Regions from separate parts of the Rhizobium sp. CAU 1783 genome, predicted to be linked through region 2. Evidence: predicted binding sites of a transcription regulator. Region 2 holds the regulator's gene; each other region holds the start of a gene.
What was found. The regulator LexA, encoded in region 2, represses DNA repair genes until DNA is damaged. The targets are predictions, from matches to a motif close to TGTTCNNNNTGTGTTCNG.
Positions count from the first base shown of each region.

Region 1: a site for LexA is predicted at 2,018-2,035, ahead of ACX93L_RS08715 (DNA recombination protein RmuC). Genes of this name have one in related genera too.
Region 3: a site for LexA is predicted at 2,222-2,239, ahead of ACX93L_RS16955 (ATP-dependent helicase). Genes of this name have one in related genera too.

Region 1 covers NZ_JBTOLM010000002.1:404,769-408,967, reverse strand. The annotation lists gene ACX93L_RS08725 (methyl-accepting chemotaxis protein) at 1-69, opposite strand, end outside; gene ACX93L_RS08720 (methyl-accepting chemotaxis protein) at 248-1,780, opposite strand; gene ACX93L_RS08715 (DNA recombination protein RmuC) at 2,133-3,287, shown strand; gene ACX93L_RS08710 (ribokinase) at 3,330-4,199, shown strand, end outside.
Region 2 covers NZ_JBTOLM010000001.1:1,225,323-1,229,521, reverse strand. The annotation lists gene ACX93L_RS05630 (VOC family protein) at 1-682, opposite strand, end outside; gene ACX93L_RS05625 (DUF1003 domain-containing protein) at 727-1,269, opposite strand; gene lexA (transcriptional repressor LexA) at 1,504-2,217, shown strand; gene ACX93L_RS05615 (ComEC/Rec2 family competence protein) at 2,208-4,199, opposite strand, start outside.
Region 3 covers NZ_JBTOLM010000004.1:114,586-118,784, forward strand. The annotation lists gene ACX93L_RS16955 (ATP-dependent helicase) at 92-2,161, opposite strand; gene ACX93L_RS16960 (DUF1223 domain-containing protein) at 2,479-3,228, opposite strand; gene acnA (aconitate hydratase AcnA) at 3,439-4,199, opposite strand, start outside.

The sequences.
Region 1 (4,199 bases), on a different contig from region 2:
GCATGTCTTCTGGTCGATTTCGAGAAATGCCAGACGTTCCGTCAAATTCTTGTCTGCTTCTACACTCATTTGTTCGCCATGACTTACGTGGAGGCGGACAAACGCCCCCTAGATTTCAGGAATATGTCGAAAGAATTCGAGAAAATCCTGAACAGACCATGAAGATCCTCGGCGAGAAATGAGAAATCCCGGGACGGTCGGTGTCACGATCGCCCCGGGATGAAACAGGTCTGCAATTTGCGATTGGTCAACTTGCGCGACGATAGGACGAGATCCGGTCACCGGCGCGTCGTCCCGCGCCGGAATCGTCGGCGGCATCGTGGTCACGGGTCTTGAAGCCCCGCAGAGCCGCCACCAGACGTTCCACTTCGTCACGCAGTGTGGCCGTTTGAGCGGATGTTTCCTCGACCATGGCGGCGTTCTGCTGGGTGATCTGATCCATCGAGGATACGGCGGTGTTGACCTCCTTCAGGCCTCCCGCCTGGTCTGACGCGGCCGTGGCGATATCTGCAACTATACCGTTTATTTCATCAATACGGGAAATGATCTGGTCGAGAGCCTGGCCGGCGTGATTAACGAGGCCGACACCCGTCTGAACCTGGCCGGAACTCTGTGAGATCAGGCTCTTGATCTCCTTTGCAGCGCTCGCACAGCGCTGGGCGAGTTCGCGAACTTCCTGAGCGACGACCGCGAAGCCGCGGCCAGCCTCTCCCGCACGGGCCGCCTCAACACCGGCATTGAGCGCCAGAAGATTGGTCTGGAAGGCGATCTCGTCGATGACGCCGATGATCTTTGAGATCTCGTCGGAGGATTTTTCGATGGCGCCCATGGCGTTGACCGCGCTGGTGACAACCTCGCCGGAAGCACGGGCCTCCTCCAAAGCAACGCTCACGACGCCCGCGGCCCTCTGCGCGCCGCTTGCCGCGAGGGTCACGTTCTGCGTGAGTTCGTGCAGGGCGGCGGTACTCTCTTCAAGACCCGCAGCCTGCTGTTCCGTCCGGTGGGCGAGGTGATCGGATGCGTCCGAAATCGCGCTTGCCGAGCGCAGGATCTCTTCTGCGGCGCTCCGCACCGTGCCGATCGTGTCGCGCAGTTTCTCGACGGAGGAATTGTAGTCATTCGCCATGCCGACAAAATTCTGCGGCTGCTCGACAGGCATCTTCGCCTCGAGGTCACCCTGGGCCAGCTTCGTCAGCACGGCACTCAGTGCCGCAAGCGCGAGGGCCTGTTCGTGCTCGGCCTTCGCCCGCGCCTCTTCGGCCGCCTTGCGCTCGGCTTCCAGGATATCGAGATAGACCGTGATGGAATAGTCCATGTCGAGCAAGGCCGCCTTGACGAGCACACCGATTTCCTGGCCGAGCGCCTCACCCTGTTTGCGGGCAAAGCGCGTCGGCCAGCGCTCGCGCATCACGGAGTGAACCAGTTGCTCGACGAGAAGGGCGTAGCCGCCGATATACCAGCGCGGTTCGAGACCGATGCGGGCATGTGCCTTGCCGACCGCCGTGACGCCTTCGACGTACTGGCCGTCGAACTGGGCCGCGGTCACGACCGACCAATGCCCCTCCTGCCGCTTCTTGGCGCTTTGGATATGCTCCTCGTTGCGGAAGAAGGCAGCGGTTTCCGGCGTGCTTCGGACCTTCTTGTAGAAGGTATCCAATGCCGCACCGATATTGGCCCGGACGGTCGGCGCCAAGGTCCGGAGGGTGTTTCGGGCGGCCTTGTCCAGGCCGAGAAACTCGAGGCGCGCCTCAAGCGCACCCTTTTCGTCATGCTTTGTCATAGCCAACCCCCGCGTTGCATCTTGACGTTTGCGAACTACTTCAAGGAAGTATTTTTTAGTAGTTCATTATCTACTTAAAAGGGTAAACATTCCATTTACCTAATGAACATCATGTGTCTTTTTCTTGTATTAGCATGTTACATTTCCACCCGCGCGAGCATGCATGACGTTTGTCAATTACCTCGGAAACCGTGGCGTATAACGGCGCTCCACTCCAATCTGCGGCACCGATTGCGATGTTCCCGATTTGATCTGTCTCTGCCGACCGAATCTGCTAGTCTCCCCCGTCATGGACACGACAGCACGACTGCCCTTCGACCCCGGCACTCTCCTGGCCTCCCCGACAGCCGTCATGGCAATCGCGGGGGGAATCCTGCTTGTCGGGATGGCATTGCTGGCAATCACCATCCGTCGGGGCGGACGATTGCGACTGGAGCTCGAGGCGGAAACGCTGCGCCGGGAGGCTGCCGCCGAGGCAAGGCTTGCCGAGCTTCTGAAGTCTCAGGCCGAGATGCAGGGGCGTCTTGCCGCCATGTCGGACGTATTCGGCAATCGGCAAGCGGAACTCAACCAGGCGATCAACCAGCGCCTCGACGGATTGACCCACCGCATCGGCGCCACGATCACCGAACAGACCAAGTCCACCCACGAAAATCTGAGGCATCTTCAGGAGAGGCTGGCATTGATCGATGCCGCCCAGAACAACATCCAGTCGCTGGCGAAGGATGTGGTCGGTCTTCAGGCGATCCTTTCGAACAAGCAGACGCGAGGCGCCTTCGGCCAATCTCGCATGGAGACCATCGTCGCGGACGGCCTGCCGATGGGGGCCTATACCTTCCAATCCACGCTCTCGAACGGCATGCGGCCCGATTGCACGATCCGCATGCCCAACAATTCGCCACCGCTGGTGATCGACGCCAAGTTTCCGCTCGAGGCGTGGAATGCGATCCGCGACGCCGACACGGCCGAGGCAAAGAAGCTCGCCGGTCAGCAGTTCCGCCGCGACATCGAGGTCCATATCCGGGATATCTCGGAAAAGTACCTGATTGCCGGCGAAACCCAGGACATGGCTTTCCTGTTTGTCCCGTCCGAGTCGATCTTCGCGGAAATCCACGAGAATTTCGAAGCGGTCGTCCAGAAGGCGCACCGGCTGCGGGTCGTCATCGTCTCGCCTTCTCTGCTTATGTTGTCGATCCAGGTGATCCAGGCTGTGCTGAAGGATCAGCGCATGCGCGAGCAGGCGCATGTCATCCAGGGAGAGGTCCTGCATCTGATGGAGGATCTGGCACGCCTTGACGATCGAACGCGAAAACTGCAAGGCCATTTCCTCGCCGCGCAAAAGGACGTGGACATGATCCTGACCTCGGCCGACAAGCTGACAAAAAGAGGCGCGCGGATCGAGGCCCTGGAGTTCGAGACGGCTGCGGCCGCACCCGTGGAGGAAGGTCCGCGCACGGTCGAGAGCCGGACGGGCCTGCTGAAGCTCAGAATAGTAGATGAGGACTAGCCAACGGTACCGCCGGCGGCCCCACCCAGGAACGGAACGCAGATGATTTCAGTATTCGGCTCCATCAACATGGATCTGATCGCAACCACCCCGCGGCTTCCCAAGCCCGGCGAAACGGTGGCCGGAACCGGCTTTTCGACGGCGGCTGGTGGCAAGGGCGCGAACCAGGCTCTTGCCGCGCGGCGTGCCGGCTCCGTGGTCAGGATGGCCGGTGCCGTCGGACAGGACGAGTTCGCGGCTCCCGCCCTCGCCCTCCTCGATGCCGCCGGTACCGATCTTTCCTCCGTCCGCCATGTCACTGGACCGACAGGTACTGCGCTGATCCTGGTGGGCGGCGACGGCGAGAACATGATCTCCGTCGTGCCTGGTGCGAACGGCACTATTACGGAGGCAGACGCCTCAGCGACCGTCAACACCCTGCAGCGGGGCGACTACCTGATGCTCCAACTGGAAGTTCCGGCGGCAGCGGTCGAACGCGCTCTGACGGATGCCCGAACCCGCGGCGTGACAACCATCATCAACATCGCGCCGCTGACCGCCGATGCCGCGCGCCTCGGTCGCGCGGCTGACATCGTTATCGCCAACGAGACGGAGTTCGAACTGCTTGCCGGGCGCGACGGAATGACGGCAGCCGTGCGGGAAGACGCGCTGATGACACTGCATCGCGAGACCGGCCAGACCCTGATCGTGACCCTTGGAGCGGACGGGGTGATTGCGGCACGGGGTGGCAAGCTTCATCGCACCAAAGGGCTTCACATCACGCCGGTCGACACGGTCGGCGCGGGCGACACCTTCTGCGGCTACCTTGCCGCAAGCCTGGACCAGGGACTGGATTTCGAGACTTCGCTTCGTCGGGCCGCCGTCGCCGGCTCCCTCGCCTGTCTGAAACACGGCGCCCAACCTTCCATTCCG
Region 2 (4,199 bases):
TGAGCGCCTCGACCTTCACATTCCTTGTCTGAAGCGCGATCCCGAAGGAGTGCGCCTCCACCGCGCGCTGTTCGAACACCTCTTCGAGCAGATACTGGAAATCGCTTGGGTTTTCCTCGACGAGCACGACCGCCGAGAGGCCGAGTGCGCCATTGGCATGCCGGGCCAGCGCGCCGCGGTCCGCGGGCAGCGGGTTCACCCGTTCGCAGGCGAACAGGAAAAAATCGGGAGCCCTGAGATCGGCGGCAAAGGCGAGCTTGAAACCGCCGAGAACCTCGGAGCCGTCGGCCATCTTGAACATGCGCTCGAAATGCAGCATCGGTCCGCCGGAAAAGCCTGCGCCGGCAAACCGCGCGTGATCGGCATCCGCGTCAACCGTCTTCACCACGATCGCGGAAAAGCCCTCCTGCCCGTTGCGGAAGCGGAACGCCTGATCCCGCGCGACGAACATGTTGCCGGCCCTGGCTGCAGCCTCGCATTCTTCGCGGCTACCGACGGCCAGCGGTTCGAGATAGGTGTCGTCCCCGAAGAAGACGCAGGCATTCTCCGTCCCGAACGGATGACGCGCATCCGGCGCGACCGTGAAGCCGAGCTGAGCAAACCGGGCGCGTGTCGCCTCGAGCGACGTAACCGGTAGGACGAGGTGGTCGACCGCTCCCACCGCATGCTGTTTGGATGTCATCGGGAATGCACTCCTTGCGCCTGACAGACCGTTCTTGCGACTACCTAATCACTCCCGCGCGTCGATGAAAGGGCAAGCACCGCTTCCTTCAGTGCGGCAATCTCGCTCCGGGCCGCCTGGAGCTCGATCAGCACCTGCTCATCGATCTTGTGGTGCAGCGCCAGCACCTCGATCTCCGCCTTCAGGTTTATCTCGTAGTCCTTGGCCGCCATGAAACGGTCCCGCGCCGCCTGCCGGTTCTGGCTCATCATGATGACCGGCGCCTGGATCGCCGCAAGCATCGAGAGCAACAGGTTGAGGAAGATGAACGGATAGGGATCGAGCGCATGCGTCGCCAGCACGACGGTATTGAGGATCACCCAGGCGACCAGGAAGGCACCGAACCCGACGATGAAACCCCAGGACCCGCCGACCCGGGCGATCGAATCCGCAAGTCGTTGCCCGGGCGTTGCGGCGGCGAGAAAATCCTCGCTTGCGTTCGTCGAAAGCACCCGCCGCTCGCGGGCCTTCTTGAGGACCCGGCGTTCCGCTTCGCTGAGCTCATGCGCAGCCTTGCCGAACACCTTCTTCTCGATATCGCCAAACATGTCTCACCGTCTCCGCTCTGCCGCACATGCGGACACCAGACCCCGGCCCCGTCATTCGATATGGGGACTGCCCTGTCAACGGTCGCATGCGTTGAGGCGGCCATTCCGCGGACCGGGCCTCCCGATAAAACACAAGATCTGACGGCTTCTTCACGTTTTTTTATCCCCTTGCGGAACACAAATGGAACAGATAGTGTATGTTCTGTATTTGTTTCACGAATGGGGCACCGCAACATGCTGACGCGAAAGCAACAGGAACTGCTTCTGTTCATCCACGAGCGGATGAAGGAGTCGGGCGTTCCCCCATCCTTCGACGAGATGAAGGATGCGCTCGACCTGGCCTCGAAGTCCGGCATTCACCGCCTTATCACGGCGCTTGAGGAACGCGGTTTCATTCGCCGTCTCCCTAACCGGGCCCGGGCGTTGGAGGTCATCAAGCTGCCCGAGGCCTATACACCGAGCCTCCAGCCGCGCCGCGGCTTCTCGCCGAGCGTCATCGAGGGCAGCCTGGGCAAGCCCGCCCCGGTCGCACCGCCGAAGGTCGCCGTAGAGGACGCCGCGAACTCCGTCAGCGTTCCGGTCATGGGCCGCATTGCCGCCGGCGTGCCGATCTCGGCCATTCAGAACAACACCCACGACATCACGGTTCCGGCCGAGATGATCGGTTCCGGTGACCACTACGCCCTGGAGGTGAAGGGTGATTCGATGATCGAAGCCGGCATTCTCGACGGCGACACGGTCATCATCCGCAATGCCTCGAATGCCAATCCGGGCGACATCATCGTTGCGCTGGTCGACGACGAGGAGGCGACGTTGAAACGCTTCCGCCGCCGGGGAGCGTCGATTGCGCTGGAGGCCGCGAATCCCGCCTATGAAACGCGCATTTTCCCGCCGGACCGGGTGAAAATCCAAGGCAAGCTCGTCGGCCTTATCCGGCGTTACCACTGAAGCGAGGGCGGGTCATCGAACCCGCCTTTTTCGTGGGAACGGGGAGCCGACTCGTCCTGCGTTGGCGGGAAGACAAAACGTTCCGTCCGCCAGTCATAGAGGCGATGCACGGTCCATGGCCGATTGTCTCCTCGTTCGATGGCGGAGGTGACCGACAATGTGCGGCTCCGCCGATTACCGAGCGTGATTTCGAGCGCGCCGGTCTGCCTGAGGGTTTCGGCTGTGAAAAGGTGAGCGCCGGATTGGCAGCGTTGAAATCCAGTCCGCCTCGCCGCGATCACGATATCCGCACTGTCACAGGCGCCCCCGACAAAGACGGGCTCCTCGACTGTCGCGATGGTCCAGCCGTTCTCGAGGACAGCGACGCACCATGACTTTCCCTCACAGGCGAACCGCGGGCCGGAGGCTTTTGCGAGTGCAGCCTTCATCCGCCTTTCGCCGTCTTCCAGATCCGCCTCCGAAAGTTGCGGTCTGGCCTTTGCCGGCGCTAACGCATCCTGCGCGGCCTTCGACCCGTCCTGCTTTTGGGTGGCTTGTCCAGAGGGTTGTTTGTCGCCGGCTTTGTCGAGGAATACCGGCGGCTCATGGCCCGAAAAGCCAAGTGCGGATTGCCACTGGTCGAAGATAAACGACGGAGGGCGGACGCGGTTGGTGGCAAGCCGACCTGGCTCCATCCACATCCCGACCAGGCGACCGTCCTCCGCCACATAAAGGTCGGCGACCGGTGGAAGCGGCGCGATGAGTACCGCGAGTAGGCTCGCCCCGAGCAAAAGGCTTCCGGCCTGCCGGAGGTGCGATCGGAGCAGCGTCAACATCAGCAGACCGAGGGAGGTCAGAGGCAGGAACCAGCCCGGCAGTCGCGAAAAGCGGATTGCGTCGTCCCACCCGGCAATCCACTCAGCGATGGCGATCACCCATTCGAGCCCCCACCCCATCACCCAGAGAAACGGCCCGTCGAGACCGAGAGGCATCAGCAGCATCGCCACGAGCCCTGCCGGCATGACGAGGATCGAGATGATCGGCATGGCCACGAGATTGGCTTCCAGGCTGTGCGGCGCCAGCCGATGAAAATGGGAAACGGCGAAGGCCGCGGTCGACAACCCGCCGATCAGGGAGGTTGCGAAAGCCCCCCCAAGAATCTTCCCGCCTGCTGCAAGCAAGGAAAGACCCGGTATCGCGAATGGCAGGGAGGGCTTGCGCGGCCGGCTGCGCCACGCGGCATAGCCGGCAATCAGACCGGCCGTCGCTGCAAACGACATCTGGAAACTTGGCCCCATCACCGCCGATGGGCTGACCACCAGGATCACGATCGCAGCAAGGGCCAGGTTGCGCAGGCTGATCGCCGGGCGATCGAAGAGCACCGCGACCAGCATGATTGCCGTCATCAGGAAAGCACGCACCGCCGAGACCTGGCAGCCTGATATCAGCAGGTAGGCGAAGGCGGCGGCAAGCGCGCCGAAGGCCGCGAACTTCTTGATCGGCATCGTTTGGGCAAGCCCTGGCAGGAGGCTGAGGATCTTGCGCAGGCCGACGAAGAAGATCCCCGCGGCCAGCGCCATGTTCAGCCCCGAGATCGCGGTGATGTGCGCGAGGCCCGAGAGCCGCAAGGCCTCTGTCGCGCCCTTCGACATCGAGCGGCGCTCGCCGGTGATGATCGAGGCGGCAAAGGCGCCGGGATCACCCGCAAGTTCCGTGCGGATGCGTGTCGAGATCCGATCCCGCAAGGAAAAGAGCACGCGGTCGGCCATTATCCAGAACCCCTCGTTGCTCGCCATCCCGGCCGCGCCGGCCTGAGCCGGGCCGAGAAAGAAGCCCACCGCTCCGATTTCGTTGAAATAGCTGGCGAAGGCGAAATCATTGAGGCCCGGAAGCGCCGGCCCGGAAGGCGGTGAAAGTCGCGCCCGCCCCCGGATCGCCTCGCCCAGAAGAGCCGGCCGGTTCGCGCCGCGTGCCAGGATAGAGATCCGCTCGGGCGGCCGCTT
Region 3 (4,199 bases), on a different contig from region 2:
GCTGTCCGGCGATCTTTTCCGGTCGCCGTCTTCCAGAAAATGTTTCACGGGAATCACGCATCGCCTCCCGACGATGTGTGGTCACCTCAAGTTACTTCCACATGCCGCGCATGCGAGCGCCGACATCCAGCCGGATCTGGCGTGCGTCGCGCGTTGGACCTGAGGACGGCTGCGCCTGCGGCCACGCGCTGCTTTCGAAGAACTGTAGGAGCGTCGCTGGAATGAAGCGGGTGCGTGCGGCATAGACATGCCGGTCACCCTGGGCATTCTGCCCATGAGTGAAGAAGCGCTGCGGAATGGTCAGGTGGAGGCTGTCCTTTGCCCGGGTCATCGCCACGTATAGCAGGCGCCGCTCTTCCTCGATCTCGGCCGTCGTGCCAACGGCAAGGTCGGAGGGAATGCAGCCGTCGACGCAGTTCAGCACGAAGACCGACGTCCATTCCTGGCCCTTGGCGGAGTGGATCGTCGAGAGGATCAAATAATCCTCGTCGAGTAGCGGCACCCCGGCCTGGTCGCTGGTCGCATCCGGCGGATCGAGCGTAAGATCGGTCAGAAAGCGGTCTCGTGACGCGTAACCGGAGGCGATCTGGCCAAGCTGCAGGAGATCGGCCTTGCGGGTGTCGCCGTCCTCATGGAGACGGTCGAGATGTGGCTCATACCACAGCCGCGCGATTTCGATCTCGCCGGGCCAACCGGCCTCGCCCTTGCCCAGGGCATTGAGCATGTCGACGAAACGGCCCCAGTCTTCGCCGGTGCGTGGTGGCGGCGGGATTTCCGCGAGGGCCGCGAGCGGCTGCGGGTCCGTGGCGATCGCATCGAGGATCTTCGAGGCCGTCTGCGGGCCTACGCCCGGAAGCAGTTGCATGAGGCGGAAGCCTGCCACCTTGTCGCGTGGGTTCTGGGCGAAGCGGAGCGCCGCCAGCAGATCCTTGACGTGGGCGGCGTCGAGGAACTTCAGCCCGCCGAACTTCACGAAGGGAATGTTGCGCCGGGTCAACTCGATCTCCAGCGGACCCGAGTGGTGCGAGGCGCGAAACAGCACCGCCTGGTCCTTCAGCGTCTGGCCCCGTTCGCGATTCTCGAGGATATGCTCGACGATGTAGTTTGCCTGCTCGGCCTCGTCGCGGACGGTCACCAGCCGGGGCCGGTCCTCGGACTGCCGCTCGGTCCAGAGATTCTTGGTGAAACGCTCGCGGGCAAGGTCGATCACACCGTTGGCGGCGGCCAGGATCGGCTGCGTGGAGCGATAGTTGCGGTCGAGAGTGACGATGTCGGCCGGCGGATCGAAGCTTGCCGGGAAATCCAGAATATTGCGGATCGTTGCTGCGCGGAACGAATAGATCGACTGGGCGTCGTCGCCGACGACCGTCAGTCCCCTGCCGTCCGGCTTCATGGCCTTCAAGATCGACGACTGCAGGCGGTTGGTGTCCTGATACTCGTCGACCAGCATGTGGTCGAAGCGCCCGCCGATATCGGCGGCAAGGTCCGGATCGCTGACCGTCTGCGCCCAGTAGAGCAAAAGGTCATCGTAGTCGAGCACGTTCTGCGCCTGCTTGGCCTCGACATAGGCGGCGAAGAGGTCGCGCAGTTCCTTCTCCCAGGTCGCACACCACGGATAGGCGCTGCGCAGCACTTCGGCCAGCGGCGTTTCCGAATTGACGGCGCGGGAGTAGATGGCAAGGCAGGTACCCTTGGTCGGAAAGCGACCTTCCGTCTTCGACAGGCCGAGGTCGTGCCGGATCAGGTTCATCAGATCTGCCGAATCTTCCCGATCATGGATGGTGAAGCCGGGGTCGAGGCCGATCTCGTAGGCATAGTCGCGAAGGATCCGCGCGCCGATGCCGTGGAATGTTCCGGCCCAGGTCAATGCGTCGGTCAGCACCCCGGCATTGGTCCCGAGCACCTTCCTGCAGATGCGCTCGACGCGGCGTGCCATCTCGTTTGCCGCCCTGCGCGAGAAGGTCATCAGCAAGATGCGGCGCGGATCGGCGCCGTTGACGATCAGATGGGCGACGCGATGGGCGAGCGTGTTGGTCTTTCCGGAACCGGCCCCGGCGATGATCAGCAGCGGCCCCTCGGCCTTTGCACCCTCCGGACCGATGCCATGCACGACGGCGCTTTTCTGCCTGTCGTTCAGCGTCTCCAGATGTGCTGCCGTCATGCGGGTCTTCGTCCTTGCTGCGATCGCCTATCCGGTTTGCCCGACATTCGCCGATTTGGCAAGAACAGAAAGGGAACTGTACGTGCGCCTATGCGCCTATTATCCGGTCATCTGACGGACGGGGTGGCCCCGATGCCCGCCGGTTACGGTGTGCAGGGGCACAATTTTTCGCAGCGCCCCATTTTGAACAAAACAGCGCCCAATTTGGACTTGAGATTAGTCAAACTTGGTTGGCGCGTCGCGCCAAGAGGGTCCGGTCTGGCGCATTGACCCCTTACCCCCAGCCCCCCAATGCTTCCGGGCCGGACCTGCCAAGATCACGACTTCGTCGTATCAACCCACATGGTCGCACCGAGAATGGCTGCCGGTTCGCCGTGCGGTCCCGTCGATTGCAGGAGGATGGCGCAGCCGTCCGTGCCGTCCTGGCCGATTATCTTGGCCGGCAGCACGAGTTCGAGCGCCGGGCCTTCCCACATGCCGACGGTCTGCACGTCGGTCACGCTGTTCACGTAGTCGATGGTCTTGCCCATGTTTTCGCCGTTCAGCACGTCGACCGACTGCAGCTTGCGAAAGTAGACGACCACGACGTCGGCCTTGCCTGCGCCGGCACCGATGCGGATGGCGAGCTCGTCACCCTTGCGTCTGGCCTCGATCGGGACCACCAGGCCCTCTCCCCTGGCGCGGAGCGCCTCCAGCCGGCCGTCGAGAGTTTCCGCATCCGTGCCCTTTAGGTGATCGCGGCCGTTGATGATCGCCTGGGGCGTATAGACGCCGCTACGGCCGAGGCTGCGCGCATAGGCATATTGGCGGGCGGTGTTTTCCGGGGAGGCCAGCGTGTCGGCCCAACCCCGATAGTTCCAGTAGTCCACATGATAGGACAGCGCCACGATGCCGCCCTGCTCGACCAGTGTCGCAAGTGCGCGGTCGGCCGGCGGGCAGGAACTGCAGCCTTGCGAGGTGAAGAGTTCGATCACCCCTTTCGGCGTCGCCGCGTCGCCGGCGCGCACGGCTCCGGACAGCGCGATCACGCCGCAGAATGCCAGGCCGGAAACGATCCTCAAGATCATGGCTGCAAAACCTGTTCAGTGCTTTCCGACACGGGCCGCGATGCGGTCGATGGTGGTTCGGCTTTCGGTTAATGACAGAAATAGCCCGTCATCGTGTTCCGTCAAAGTCACGATGGGGTGAAACCTCCGAGAGGACAAGAGCGGCTCGCCCCGGACGAGAAAAAGGGCCGCCGGGAATGCCCGGCGGCCCTTTTCAGGATGCGTTCATGCTCAGGCGGCGAGATCGCGCAGAACGGTCTGCAGGATACCGCCGTTGTTGACGTAGGTGACTTCGTCCAGCGTATCGATGCGGCAGACCAGCGGGATCTCCTTTACCGAACCGTCGGCATAGGTGATCTTGGCGATCTTCTTCTCGCGCGGCTTGATCTCGCCGTCGAGGCCTTCGATGGTGACGGTCTCGTCGCCCTTCAGGTTGAGCGAGGCCCAGGTGGTGCCTTCCTCGAAGCAGAAGGGGATGACGCCCATGCCGACCAGGTTCGAGCGGTGAATGCGCTCGAAGGACTGGGCGACCACGGCGCGAACGCCCAAGAGGTTAGTGCCCTTGGCGGCCCAGTCACGCGACGAACCGTTGCCGTATTCGACGCCCGCGAAGATGACCAGCGGCGTGCCTTCGGCCTTGTACTTCATGGCCGCGTCGTAGATCGACATCTCTTCCTTCGACGGATAATGGATGGTGTAGCCACCTTCCTTGCCGTTCGGGCCGAGCATGTGGTTGCGGATGCGGATGTTGGCAAACGTGCCACGCATCATGACTTCATGGTTGCCGCGACGCGTGCCGTACTGGTTGAAGTCGGCGACACCGACGCCGTTTTCCATGAGGTAGGCACCAGCCGGCGAGGCTGCCTTGATCGAACCGGCCGGAGAAATGTGGTCGGTGGTGATCTTGTCGCCGAACAGGCCGAGAACGCGGGCGTTGACGATGTTCGACACGCCGGAACCGGTCTTGCCCATGCCGACGAAGTAGGGCGGGT